3 regions of the Bacillus sp. F9_6S_D1_P_5 genome follow, and region 1 is predicted to be linked to each of the others. Evidence: riboswitches for the same ligand, from Rfam matches in the RefSeq annotation. Region 1 holds a riboswitch; each other region holds the start of a gene.
The links. Region 1 has a riboswitch for S-adenosylmethionine ahead of ACUXEY_RS15665 (methionine ABC transporter ATP-binding protein). Riboswitches for the same ligand answer to the same signal wherever they lie in the genome.
Positions count from the first base shown of each region.

Region 1 (4,292 bases):
GCAGAAAACATGAATTCTCTGCTATTCTTGTAAAAGAAGCAGGTAAACCATGGAATGAGGCAGATGCTGATACAGCAGAAGCAATCGACTTTATGGAATATTATGGTCGTCAAATGTTAAAATTAAAAGACGGAATTCCAGTAGAAAGCCGTCCAATTGAATATAATCGTTTCTCTTACATTCCATTAGGAGTAGGTGTTATCATTTCTCCTTGGAATTTCCCATTCGCAATTATGGCAGGTATGACAACAGCTGCTTTAGTTTCTGGTAACACAGTATTACTAAAACCAGCTAGTACAACTCCTGTAGTAGCAGCGAAATTCATGGAAGTATTAGAAGAAGCTGGTTTACCAGCTGGCGTAGTAAACTTCGTTCCAGGTAATGGTTCTGAAGTTGGTGACTACTTAGTAGATCACCCTCGTACACGTTTCGTGAGCTTCACTGGATCTCGTGATGTAGGTATCCGTATTTATGAGCGTGCAGCGAAAGTAAACCCAGGCCAAATTTGGTTAAAACGCGTTATCGCTGAAATGGGTGGTAAAGATACAATCGTTGTTGATAAAGAAGCAGATCTTGAATTAGCAGCTAAATCTATCGTTGCATCAGCATTCGGATTCTCAGGACAAAAATGTTCTGCATGTTCTCGTGCAGTAATCCATGAAGATGTATACGATCACGTATTAAATCGTGCTGTTGAATTAACGAAAGAATTAACAGTTGCTAACCCAGCTGTATTAGGTACAAATATGGGTCCTGTTAATGATCAAGCTGCATTCGATAAAGTAATGAGCTATGTTGCAATTGGTAAAGAAGAAGGTAGAATCTTAGCAGGTGGCGAAGGAGACGATTCTAAAGGCTGGTTCATCCAACCAACAATCGTTGCTGACGTTGCAGAAGATGCTCGCTTAATGAAAGAAGAAATCTTCGGACCAGTAGTAGCATTCTGTAAAGCAAAAGACTTTGACCATGCACTTGCAATTGCAAACAATACAGAATACGGTTTAACAGGTGCTGTTGTTACTAACAACCGTGACCACATTGAAAAAGCACGTGAAGACTTCCACGTAGGTAACTTATACTTCAACCGTGGATGTACTGGTGCAATCGTAGGTTACCAACCATTCGGTGGCTTTAACATGTCTGGTACAGACTCTAAAGCTGGTGGCCCTGACTACTTAGCGCTTCACATGCAAGCAAAAACTACTTCTGAAACTTTATAAGAAATAGTAGAAGAGATCTTCGCAGTATGCGAAGGTCTCTTTTTTTTGAAAAACTTTTCATATGTGATTAAGATAGATATAAGTAGAAAAACTAATAAGGTTTACTTCAGTAAATAAGATATATTATATTTGTTGAATAGATTCTCTTTAAGGACAAGAAAAGTAGGTGAACAAAGTGGGAAAATATCAATTAGATTACAAGAGTCAGGTAGCTGTGGCAAAGTTTCATGAAAAACAGACGCCTGCCAAATTTGATAAAAAGCAGCAAATTGAAAATTTGCGTGCGGAGTATTTGAAAAAGAAGCAAAAACAAACAGATAAATAATAGGAGAGACTAGTTAATTTGAATTCAAAACACTTACCATATATTACCATTTGGTAAGTGTAACTAGCTAAACCCTATTCATATCGGGATAAACATGTAAATAGAAACAAAGCAACGAAAAAAGTTGACTTATTAGTCGCATTTTTTAGTATTCATTTTAAGGATTTCCTGTATAATACAATTTGAAAGAAAATCTATGGTTTGACAAGAAACACTCCTTTCGGTTTTGCTCACTGAAGGGAGTGTTTTTTTGTAGCTACAAACTCCGCTGTACTCATTACATTTGCATATACGCCATTTAAACTAGCCAAAATTGTGTTATGAATATAAACGGCTGGTATAGTAGCATTCTTAAAAGAAAGATCTTTTGTAGCACAAGCATCATGTATAACGGTACATTGAAGACCGAAATCAAAAGCAGCTCTTACGGTAGCATCGATACACATATGAGTCATCATCCCGCATACGACGACGTGCTCAATAGCTAAACGTTGTAATTGTTCTAGAAGATCGGTTTCGCGAAAACTATTTGGATAATGTTTGAGTATAACGGTTTCTTCTCTAAGTGGACGTACGCTTTCATGAATATGTACACCTTCTGTATTGGGTAGGAAAAAAGTAGCTTCATTTTTTATTGCTACATGTTGGATATGAAAAATAGGTTCGTTTTTCGATCTAAAGAGTTGTAGTAGCTGACCAGCATAGTCACTTGCCTCTACTGGATTACGCAATTCCATCTTTCCATGCGGAAAATAATCATTTTGAATATCAACGAGTAAAAGAGCTGTTTTCATATATTTATCTTCCTCCAATTTCATATTCAAATAATGGTATTCAATTTATAGAGAGGATTCTCCTTTTAAAAAAATATGAAGGAGAAGAATTTTACATAACTTTAAAAACCAATATTATATTGTAATCTTTTATTTGAAAATTTTAATAGAGAAATAATTAATATTTTTCTGAAAAATGTATTGACTCTTATTATTCTGAGTTCTATAATGAGAATTAATTAAACGACAATTAAATCGATACATTCTTATCCAGAGAGGTGGAGGGACTGGCCCTACGATACCTCAGCAACGGGTTTTTTAATACCGTGCTAACTCCAGCAAGCTTTATAAAAGGCTTGGAAGATGAGAAGATGTGACCGAGTACATATAAGTGCTCTCCTTCTTATCTTTATGTTTGATAAGAGGGAGAGCACTTTTTATTTTACCTCGAAAGCTCTACTTCAAGTTTTTACAGCATATAGGAGGGAAGAAAATGATTTCTTTTAACAACGTAAGTAAAGTATATGAATCAGGTGGGCAATCTGTTCATGCGGTGGAAGACGTAACATTATCAGTTGAGAAGGGCGAAATTTTCGGTATTATCGGTTTTAGTGGCGCTGGAAAGAGTACGTTGTTACGCCTAGTAAATATGTTAGAGAGACCGACGGCAGGAACGATTTCAATAGATGATAAAGATATTACATCACTATCGACGAAAGAATTACGGAAGCTAAGAAAAAGAATCGGGATGATTTTTCAAAGTTTTAATTTATTTAATTCAAGAACAGTGTCTGGAAATATTGCGTACCCATTAAAGTTAGCGAAAGTACCAAAGAATGAGATAAAAGAAAGAGTAAATGAGCTGCTGAAGTTTGTCGGGTTAGAAGATAAAGCAGACTATTATCCAGAGCAACTATCAGGTGGCCAAAAACAACGTGTTGGCATTGCTAGAGCACTTGCAACATCACCGGATATTCTTATATGTGATGAGGCAACGTCAGCTTTAGATCCAGAAACAACGACAGAAATTTTGAACTTATTAAAGAAAGTAAATCGAGAATATAATGTAACAATTCTTCTTATTACACATGAAATGCATGTTGTGAAAGAAATATGTCATCGTGTAGCTGTAATGGAGAAAGGGAAAGTTATTGAAGAAGGAAAACTGTTTGACGTTTTCACACAACCGAAAACAAAGACGACTCAAAACTTTGTGCGTTCTATTATTAATGATCATTTACCAGAAAGTGTTCTAGGGAAAATTCAAAATGGCGGACAGATTTATCGCTTAACATTTACTGGTGAAGAGACAGGGCAGCCAGTACTATCATATATCGCGAAAAACTATAACGTCGATGTAAACGTGCTTTACGGAAATATTATTGAACTTCAAAATGTGCTATTTGGAAATCTACTTGTAGAGCTACAAGGTGAGCAGAAAGAAATTCAAAAAGCATTACAACATCTAAGACTGCAAGTGCAGTTGAAGGAGGTAGAAGCTCATGCGAGTTGATTGGAGTATATTTTGGCCTCGCATAGTAGATGCGACGGGGGATACCCTCTTAATGGTAATCGTAACCCTTATATTCGCTACAATTCTTGGTATACCTCTAGGTTTACTATTATATGTAACGAGAAAAGGAAACTTTTTGGAAAATAAATGGGTCTTTTCTATTCTTAATATCATTATTAATACAATTCGTCCGGTTCCATTCATTATCTTCTTAGTAGCTTTAAGCCCACTAACAAGAAGTGTTATCGGAACGACGATTGGAACAGTAGCAGCAATCTTCCCAATGACGTTAGTTGCATCAATCGGCATTGCTAGAATGGTTGAAACAAATCTTGTTTCTGTTCCAAAGGGAGTCATTGAAGCAGCTCAAGCAATGGGGGCTTCGCCAATTAGAATTGTTTTTGAAATTCTTGTGCCAGAAGCGTTAGCGCCATTGATCTTAGGGGTTACATTTATGACAG
Region 1 covers NZ_JBTREW010000011.1:179,275-183,566, reverse strand. Annotated here, with positions in the region: gene pruA (L-glutamate gamma-semialdehyde dehydrogenase) at 1-1,220, shown strand, start outside; gene ACUXEY_RS15675 (hypothetical protein) at 1,396-1,545, shown strand; gene ACUXEY_RS15670 (cysteine hydrolase family protein) at 1,776-2,339, opposite strand; SAM riboswitch class I at 2,582-2,688, shown strand; gene ACUXEY_RS15665 (methionine ABC transporter ATP-binding protein) at 2,812-3,831, shown strand; gene ACUXEY_RS15660 (methionine ABC transporter permease) at 3,821-4,292, shown strand, end outside.

Region 2 (4,292 bases), on a different contig from region 1:
TTCATTACAGCCTTCGTACTCTTCTCCTCCGAAATCTTCCGCCGTTAAGTCCTCTTGCTGGATCATCGTTCCCATTGCACCATCTAATATTAAGATGTTATTTTGTAATTTTTCTTCTATACATTTCATCAATTAATACCTTCTTTCACTTCTTGCTTTTCTCTCACATATTTAACAAGATGTTCTGTAATTTCATATTTTAGAAATGGTGTAATAAGATAAATGCCGTTAAAATATTTCATCGCCGTATCGATCAATTCTTGTGAAATACGAATCCCTTCTTCAATTGCTGCTTCTTTCGTTTCATGTCCATCCATTCTCTCTCTTACTTCTTCAGGTAGCGTAATACCTGGCACCTCAAAATGAAGGAAATCTGCGTTCCGTTTACTTATTAGTGGCATAATCCCAATAAAAATAGGCTGCTTCAAATGCTTTGTCGCTTCATACACTTCTTCAATTAACGCGATATCATAAATCGGTTGCGTTAAGAAATATTCCGCTCCAGCATCTATTTTCCGTTCCATTCGCTTAACCGCTGCTTTTAAATGTCTTACATGCGGATTAAAAGCACCTCCCACTGAAAACCTTGTTGCTTGCCCTATTGATTTCCCTAAAATAGAACGCCCATCGTTCATTTCTTTAATCATTTTAATGAGCTCAATAGAGGACAAATCATATACAGAAGTGGCACCTGGAAAATCACCGACACGTGCTGGATCACCAGTTAAAGCTAACACTTCTTCCATGCCTAACGCTGATAATCCTAGTAAATGAGATTGTAATCCGATGACGTTATGGTCTCTACACGTTAAGTGCGTCAATACCGGAATATCGTGCTTCGTTAATAATGCTCCCATTGCCATATTCGAGACGCGAGGCGATGCCAATGAATTATCTGCTAGAGTAATAGCATCTGCTCCAGCTCTTTTCAAAGCTCTTGCTCCTTCAAAAAACCGCTGCGTATCTAACGTTTTCGGTGGATCTAATTCCACTACTACTGTCGTTTGTTTTTTTGCTTTCTCAGCTAAAGTAACATGAGCTTTCGAACGTTTCTCGTGTGTATGAACTACTTTCGGTCTTTGAATCGTATCCTTTTCTATTACAGGTGTAACATTTGCAATTGCACGTTTCATACTTTCAATATGTTCTGGAGTCGTGCCACAACAACCACCCAATAAACGAATACCTTGCTCAATAAATTTCGGTGTCATCGCTTCAAAATAAGCCGGACTTCCCTCATATACGTAACGTCCCTCCACATAATTTGGGAGACCTGCATTTGGGTATGCTGATAAGTAACCATTTTTCGGAATCGATATCATTTTAAAAGCTTCTGTCATATGAAGCGGCCCTAGTTGACAGTTCAATCCAACGACATTTGCACCATAATCTAAAAGCTGTTTTAATATTTCATTTACATCATTTCCATTTTGAGTCGTACCTGCCTCATGTAACGCTAATTGAGCTACAATTGGAATATTCGTTTGTTTTCGTAACACCTGAACAGCATGAAGTAATTCAAACTCATCATAGAAAGTCTCTAATAGTAATCCATCAACCTGTTCTTCTAGTAAAGCACTTGCCTGCTCAAGTAACATAAATTCTCTTTCCATATCAGTTGTCGTAACAGCTCCAATATGTTTCATACCACCGATTGTTCCTAAAATAGCGTTTCTGTCTGTAACAGATGCTTTCGCCAGTTTGACTGCTGCTCTATTAATTTCAGTAACTTGATTTTCTAAACCATACATACGTAATTTCGCTTCGTTTGCTCCGTACGTATTTGTTTGAATCACATCAGCCCCAGCAGCTACATATTGCTTATGAATCGATATAATTAAATCCGGATCAGATATATTCAATTCTTCAAAACTACTTTGCAAACCGTGTGAATGTAATAACGTCCCAACCGCACCATCACCTATTACAATTCCTTTCGATAATAAATCTAGTAATTTCACCAATCTCCCTCATTTCTATCAATATAAAAACCCCCTCTTCACTTTGAAGAGGGGGACATAATTGGTCCTCCTCTTATTATGCAAAACACTCGTTTTGCAGGTATTAGCACCGTTTCAAACATTTCGTTTGAAGGTTGCCGGGTTTCACAGGGCCTTTCCCTCCACCGCTCTCAATAAGAGTTTGTCTTTATTATTTTATTTATGTAGCTAAAAGGAAATGCGTTCCCCTTTTAACAATGTTTGTTAATTTTTTAATAAATTTAGCACGCACAAATGCAAAAGTCAATGACACTTGCGGAAAAATAAAAATTATTTAAAATAAAGTTGCAATTCAATTATCTTTTGTTGTAAAGTTAAAAACATAATAAAATTTCATACGAACATTCTTATCTAGAGAGGTAGAGGGACTGGCCCTATGACACCTCAGCAACCATTAACATTTGTTAATAAGGTGCTAATTCCAGCAAATTGTGAAAGATTTGACAGATGAGAAGAAGACTCTATTCAAACCGAAAGCCTTCTTCTTAGAAGGCTTTTTTTATTTTCCCCCGCTATTTGAGGGCAGTAAGATTCCCAACTCAAAATTCAGCTGGAACAAAGAAGTTAGGTGGGAATCAACTGCCCGTAAAAGCCCGATTGGTGAGGGCTGATAATTAGTGGGGATGAATCCCTCACTGATTAAAGTTTCACTTTACATTCACTTAATTGTTCATTTAAAAAGGAGGAATTTTCACATGTCAACTATTGAAACGAAACTAGCACAAATCGGAAACCGGAGCGAAACTACAACAGGAACTGTTAACCCGCCTGTTTATTTCTCAACTGCTTATCGTCACGAAGGAATTGGTAAATCTACTGGCTTTGATTATTCAAGAACTGGAAATCCAACTCGTGGTCTTTTAGAGCAGGCAATCGCAGACTTAGAATACGGCGAACAAGGTTATGCCTGTAGCTCCGGAATGGCGGCTGTTCTCCTCGTCCTTTCGCTATTCCGTTCTGGAGACGAACTTATTGTATCTGAAGATTTATACGGCGGGACTTATCGATTATTTTCTGAGCATGAAAAAAAGTGGAACGTTCGATGTAGATACGTAAATACACAATCTATTAAACAAATTGAGCAAGCTATCACAACTGAAACGAAAGCTATTTTCATAGAAACTCCAACTAATCCATTAATGCAAGTTACTGATATTACCGCAGTCGCAACTGTAGCGAAAAGACACGGACTACTCCTTATTGTAGACAACACATTCTACACGCCTTATATACAACAGCCCTTAACAGAAGGTGCTAACATTGTACTGCATAGTGCAACGAAATATTTAGGTGGGCATAACGATGTGCTAAGCGGACTTGTCGTTGCAAAAGGAAAGGAACTTTGTGAGGAAATCGCCCATTATCATAATGCATCCGGTGCGGTCTTAAGCCCATTTGACTCATGGTTATTAATCCGCGGTATGAAAACGTTAGCGCTTCGCATGAGACAACATGAAGAAAATGCAAAAGCAGTTGTCGCTTATTTAAATGATGAAGACGGGGTGACAGATGTATTTTACCCTGGAAGAGGCGGCATGATCTCATTTCGTCTGAAAGATGAAACGTGGATTAATCCATTCTTACAATCTTTATCCTTAATTACATTTGCTGAAAGTCTCGGTGGTGTTGAAAGTTTAATGACGTATCCAGCAACGCAAACACACGCTGATATTCCTGAAGAAATCAGAACAGAAAACGGTGTATGTAATCGTCTTCTTCGATTTTCCGTTGGCATTGAAAATAGTAACGATTTAATTCAAGACTTACAACAAGCCATTACACTTGTAAAAGAAGGTGTAAGAATATGAGTTATTCTATAGATACACTCTTACTACACAACCAATATAAACATGACTCACAAACAGGAGCTGTTAACGTTCCCATTTATAATACATCAACATTCCACCAATTTGATGTAGATACGTTCGGGAAATATGACTATAGTCGCTCTGGCAATCCAACACGTGAAGCGCTTGAAGATATCATTGCTTTATTAGAAGGCGGAACAAAAGGGTTTGCGTTCGCGTCAGGAATTGCAGCGATTTCTACTGCATTCCTCCTCCTTTCACAAGGTGATCACGTACTCATTTCAGAAGACGTATACGGAGGAACTTATCGAATTATAACTGAAGTTCTCTCCCGTTACGGTGTTTCACATACATTTGTTGATATGACCAATTTAGAAGAAATAAAGCAAAACATTAAGCCAAATACAAAACTCTTTTATGTGGAAACACCTTCTAACCCACTTTTAAAAGTGACAGATATTCGTGCTGTTTCTAAACTTGCAAA
Region 2 covers NZ_JBTREW010000003.1:158,753-163,044, forward strand. Annotated here, with positions in the region: gene metH (methionine synthase) at 1-129, opposite strand, end outside; gene ACUXEY_RS05590 (bifunctional homocysteine S-methyltransferase/methylenetetrahydrofolate reductase) at 129-1,961, opposite strand; SAM riboswitch class I at 2,032-2,141, opposite strand; SAM riboswitch class I at 2,345-2,454, shown strand; gene metI (cystathionine gamma-synthase/O-acetylhomoserine thiolyase) at 2,696-3,808, shown strand; gene metC (cystathionine beta-lyase) at 3,805-4,292, shown strand, end outside.
Region 2: another riboswitch for S-adenosylmethionine. It lies ahead of ACUXEY_RS05590 (bifunctional homocysteine S-methyltransferase/methylenetetrahydrofolate reductase); the one in region 1 lies ahead of ACUXEY_RS15665 (methionine ABC transporter ATP-binding protein).

Region 3 (4,292 bases), on a different contig from region 1:
CCTGGCGAAATTGTTCGTTACGGTTATAGCCAGCATGATCATATACGAAATCATGAAACGTTACTTGCGTCGAAGTTAGTTGAAACGACGAACGGATCTTGGGGAGAAGAAAGACTCTATTTAGAAGAAACACGACAAGATCTTCGCGAAAAGATTTTATCGTATAAAGCGACTTCTGCTGATAAGAAGCGTATACAAGAGATTGAAAGTGACCTTCGAAAGCAAAAAGCGAAAATTAAAGAAGTAGAAAAAGAATACATTGAAAATGCGAAAGTAATCGGCGCAACTTTATCGAAATGTGCCATTGATTCACTTATTTATGAGCGTACATTTGATTTAGTTGTCGTAGATGAAGTGAGTATGGCATATGTTCCGCAAATTGCATTAGCTGCTTCACTTGGAAAACGCATCGTCGTTTGTGGGGACTTTTTACAGTTACCTCCAATTGCGATGGCGAACCATGAACTCGTTCGAAAATGGCTTGGGGAAGATATGTTTTATCATGCTGGAATTGTTGAGTCTGTCAATAAATCAGAAGCACATCCAAACCTCTTCATGTTGCAGGAGCAAAGGCGTATGCATGCAGATATTTCGAAGTTTACAAACTCATTTATTTATAAAAATAGAGTATATGATCATCCGTCTGTTTCAGAGCGAAAAGAACTTGCGCAACTACAACCGTTCGCAAATGAGGCGAGTGTTTTATTTGATACGGGATTAATGGGCGCTTTTTCGTTAAAAGACGCTGCATCTGGTTCTCGTTTTAACATTATGTCTGGTTTAGTAGCGATGCAAATGATGTTAATTGGATTGTTAGACGGTGTTCAATCGATCGGTGTTGTTACACCTTACAGAGCACAATCCCGTTTCTTATCAACGTGTATCAGGGAAATATTGCAGAGAACGAAATATCAAAATATACCAGTTTTAGCAGCAACAGTTCATAAGTTTCAAGGGTCTGAAAGAGATATGATGATATTTGATACAGTGGATAGTTATCCGCAAGAACGACCTGGTGTATTATTCTTTGACCATAAAAATCATCGCCTCGTCAATGTAGCAGTGACAAGGGCGAGAGGGAAGTTCATTCAACTATCAGATTGTCATTATATGCGTAAAAATCTTTCGAGAAAACAAGCGTTATCGCAATTAACAGCTCATATAGAACGTCACGGAGATGTGTATGATCGCACGACATCAAGACAATTGTGGGAGCGAAAAATTTCGAAACGATTACGTTGGTTTATGGAAATGAATCTTGAAGAGCCGAAAGGGTTATTGAAAGATATTTTAGCCGCAAAACGAAAAATTATTATTTCACTTCCAAGTACAAAACAAGTGGATAAGCGAGTATGGCAAGCATTAATGCGTACAAATGCGCAAATAACAGTGTATAGTGATGGACCAGTTCCATTAAAAAATGTAAAGTTACAAAGACAAAACAAAGCATTCCCATTTATCGTAATTGATGATGAAATCTTCTGGGCAGGCGCGCCACTCACATCCCAAATGATGTTTGAAGGTAGTACGGAATTTCCGTACGTATGTGCAAGACTGCAAGCACCAGAAACAATTGGTGTATTAAAAGGGTTTTTAGATATCCGGTAAATTCGGATAGGAATTCCTTGACTTTTAATCAGAATGAACTTAGAATGAATGTAATTTAATATAATTTTATGAAAATTCTTATCGCGAGAGGTTGAGGGACTGGCCCTATGACACCTCGGCAGCGGATTCATTATGAATACTGTGCCAATTCCAGCAAGGTAACTTGAAAGATAAGAAAGAAGCTCATTTTGACTGTATATGCAGAAGCCTCTTTCTATCTTTTAGAAAGAGGCTTTTTTACGTGAAAATATAAGGGGGAAGAAAAATGGGAGCTACTGGAGTAACGTCACAAAGAAAAACAATCGAAGAGAGTATTGAAAGAAATAAGGAAAAGTACATAGAAACAAGTCATGATATTCATGCGAATCCGGAGATAGGTAACCAAGAGTTTTACGCATCAAGAACGTTAAGTTTATTGCTAGGGAGCGCAGGGTTTCAGTTGCAGCACAATATAGCTGGACATGAAACAGGTTTTATCGCGCGAAAAAGCTCAGGAAAACAAGGACCAGTTATCGCATTTTTAGCTGAGTATGACGCTTTACCAGGACTTGGTCATGCGTGTGGTCACAATTTAATTGGCACAATTAGCGTTGCGGCAGCAATCGCATTATCAGAAACGCTTGAAGAAATTGGGGGAGAAGTTGTCGTGTTTGGAACACCAGCTGAAGAAGGAGGACCAAACGGTAGTGCAAAAGCGAGTTATGTAAAGGCTGGTTTATTTAAAGATATTGATGCGGCACTTATGATTCATCCGAGTGGAAAAACAGCGACAACGAGTCCATCACTAGCAGTCGATCCACTTGATTTTCATTTTTACGGAAAAGCAGCTCACGCCGCAGCTTCACCAGAAGAAGGAATTAACGCATTAGATGCGGTCATTCAGCTGTATAACAGCATTAACGCACTTCGCCAACAACTTCCGTCAGATGTGAAAATTCATGGCGTTATTACTGAGGGCGGAAAAGCACCTAACATTATTCCTGACTACGCTGCAGCAAGATTCTTCATCCGCGCAGCAACGAGAAAAAGATGTGCGGAAATAACAGAGAAAGTAAGAAATATCGCAGAGGGAGCAGCATTAGCAACAGGTACGAAAGTGAAAATTCATCAATTCCAAAATGAAATCGATGAACTACTCGTAACAAAAACATTTAATGAAGTCGTAGCCGAAGAGCTAGAATTACAAGGTGAAGACGTAAATCGGAAAGAAAGATTTGGCATCGGCTCAACAGACGCAGGAAACGTAAGTCAAGTCGTACCGACCATTCATCCGTACATTAAAATTGGTTCAGACGATTTAATTGCACATACGAATGAATTTAGAGAAGCAGCACGTTCAGAACTTGGAGACAAAGCGTTAATTACATCAGCAAAAGCACTAGCAAATACGGCGTATCGATTAATTACGGAAGAAGGATTGTTAGATAAGGTGAAGGAGGAGTTTAAAGAGGCGCAGAGGAATCAAGGGTAAGGCGCTTTTTCGAATATAAATCTAATTCATATGCAGAAATAATAGAAAAGAACATTGAAAAATCAATGTTCTTTTCTATTTATGAATCATTTATTTCTTTAGTGATATCTTAAATCTGGTCTAGTCTAGTTTAATAGTAACGGTGATCTGTGAGTTCGAATTGCATTAAAGGATAATAACTAGAGAATGTGTTGTAATTAAAATTTATATTTCTATATTAATTTGTAAAATAAATTCAATTTATGTTATTATATTTCCCTTGGACTGACAGTTTATAGAATGTATAGTGAATATTTGACAAGTTAAAATAGGGGATGTATTACGTTGAAATGGTTATCTTGGGACAGAAATTTAAAAACTAGATTGATTGGCGAAACTATGTTCAATACATTGTTTTGGATGTATTTTCCGTTTATGGCAATATACTATAGCGATGCTTTTGGTAAAGCAATTGGCGGAATTTTAATGGCAATTATACCTCTTGTAGGCATAATAGGTAATTTGTTAGGTGGATATTTAGCTGATCGATTAGGGCGTCGACCTGTCATGCTATTAGGCACAATCATACAAGTAGCAATGTTTGCGGTTTTTGCTTTATCTCATTCACATTGGATTAATTATTTAGCCTATATCGGTATTGGAATTAGCGGGGCAATATACAGTCCAGCAAGTTCTGCAATGATAGCTGATATAGTGCCAGAAAAGGATAGAAGGGTAGTCTTTGCCACTTTTGTTACAGCAAATAATATTGGTGCTGTATTTGGACCAGTGTTAGGTTCATTTTTCTTCTTTCATTATCGAAGTGAATTGTTATGGACTTGTACAATTGTTACATTTATTTATTTTATAGCAATCTATTTCATAATTAGAGAAACGTTTCCAAAAGCTTCTAAAAATAATAGGGACAAAAACAAAATATCGAAAATCTTTAAAGAACAATGGAATAATTATACGAAAATCTTTAGTGATAAAATTTTCGCTCTTTATATAGTTGCTGGAATATTCATTATGATAGCTTTCATGCAACTCGATCTTTACCTTGCGTTATATGTAAAAGAATTTGTACCAACACAATCTCTTTTCTCATGGAGTACTGGTTCATTCTCTCTAAGTAATACTGAAATTTTCGGATGGATGATGGGGTTGAATGGGATTTTATTTGTTTTATGTTCTTTACCTGTTGCAAAATACTTTGAGAATTGGAGCGACCGAA
Region 3 covers NZ_JBTREW010000001.1:533,195-537,486, forward strand. Annotated here, with positions in the region: gene ACUXEY_RS02635 (AAA domain-containing protein) at 1-1,608, shown strand, start outside; SAM riboswitch class I at 1,684-1,785, shown strand; gene ACUXEY_RS02640 (M20 family metallopeptidase) at 1,874-3,079, shown strand; gene ACUXEY_RS02645 (MDR family MFS transporter) at 3,404-4,292, shown strand, end outside.
Region 3: another riboswitch for S-adenosylmethionine. It lies ahead of ACUXEY_RS02640 (M20 family metallopeptidase); the one in region 1 lies ahead of ACUXEY_RS15665 (methionine ABC transporter ATP-binding protein).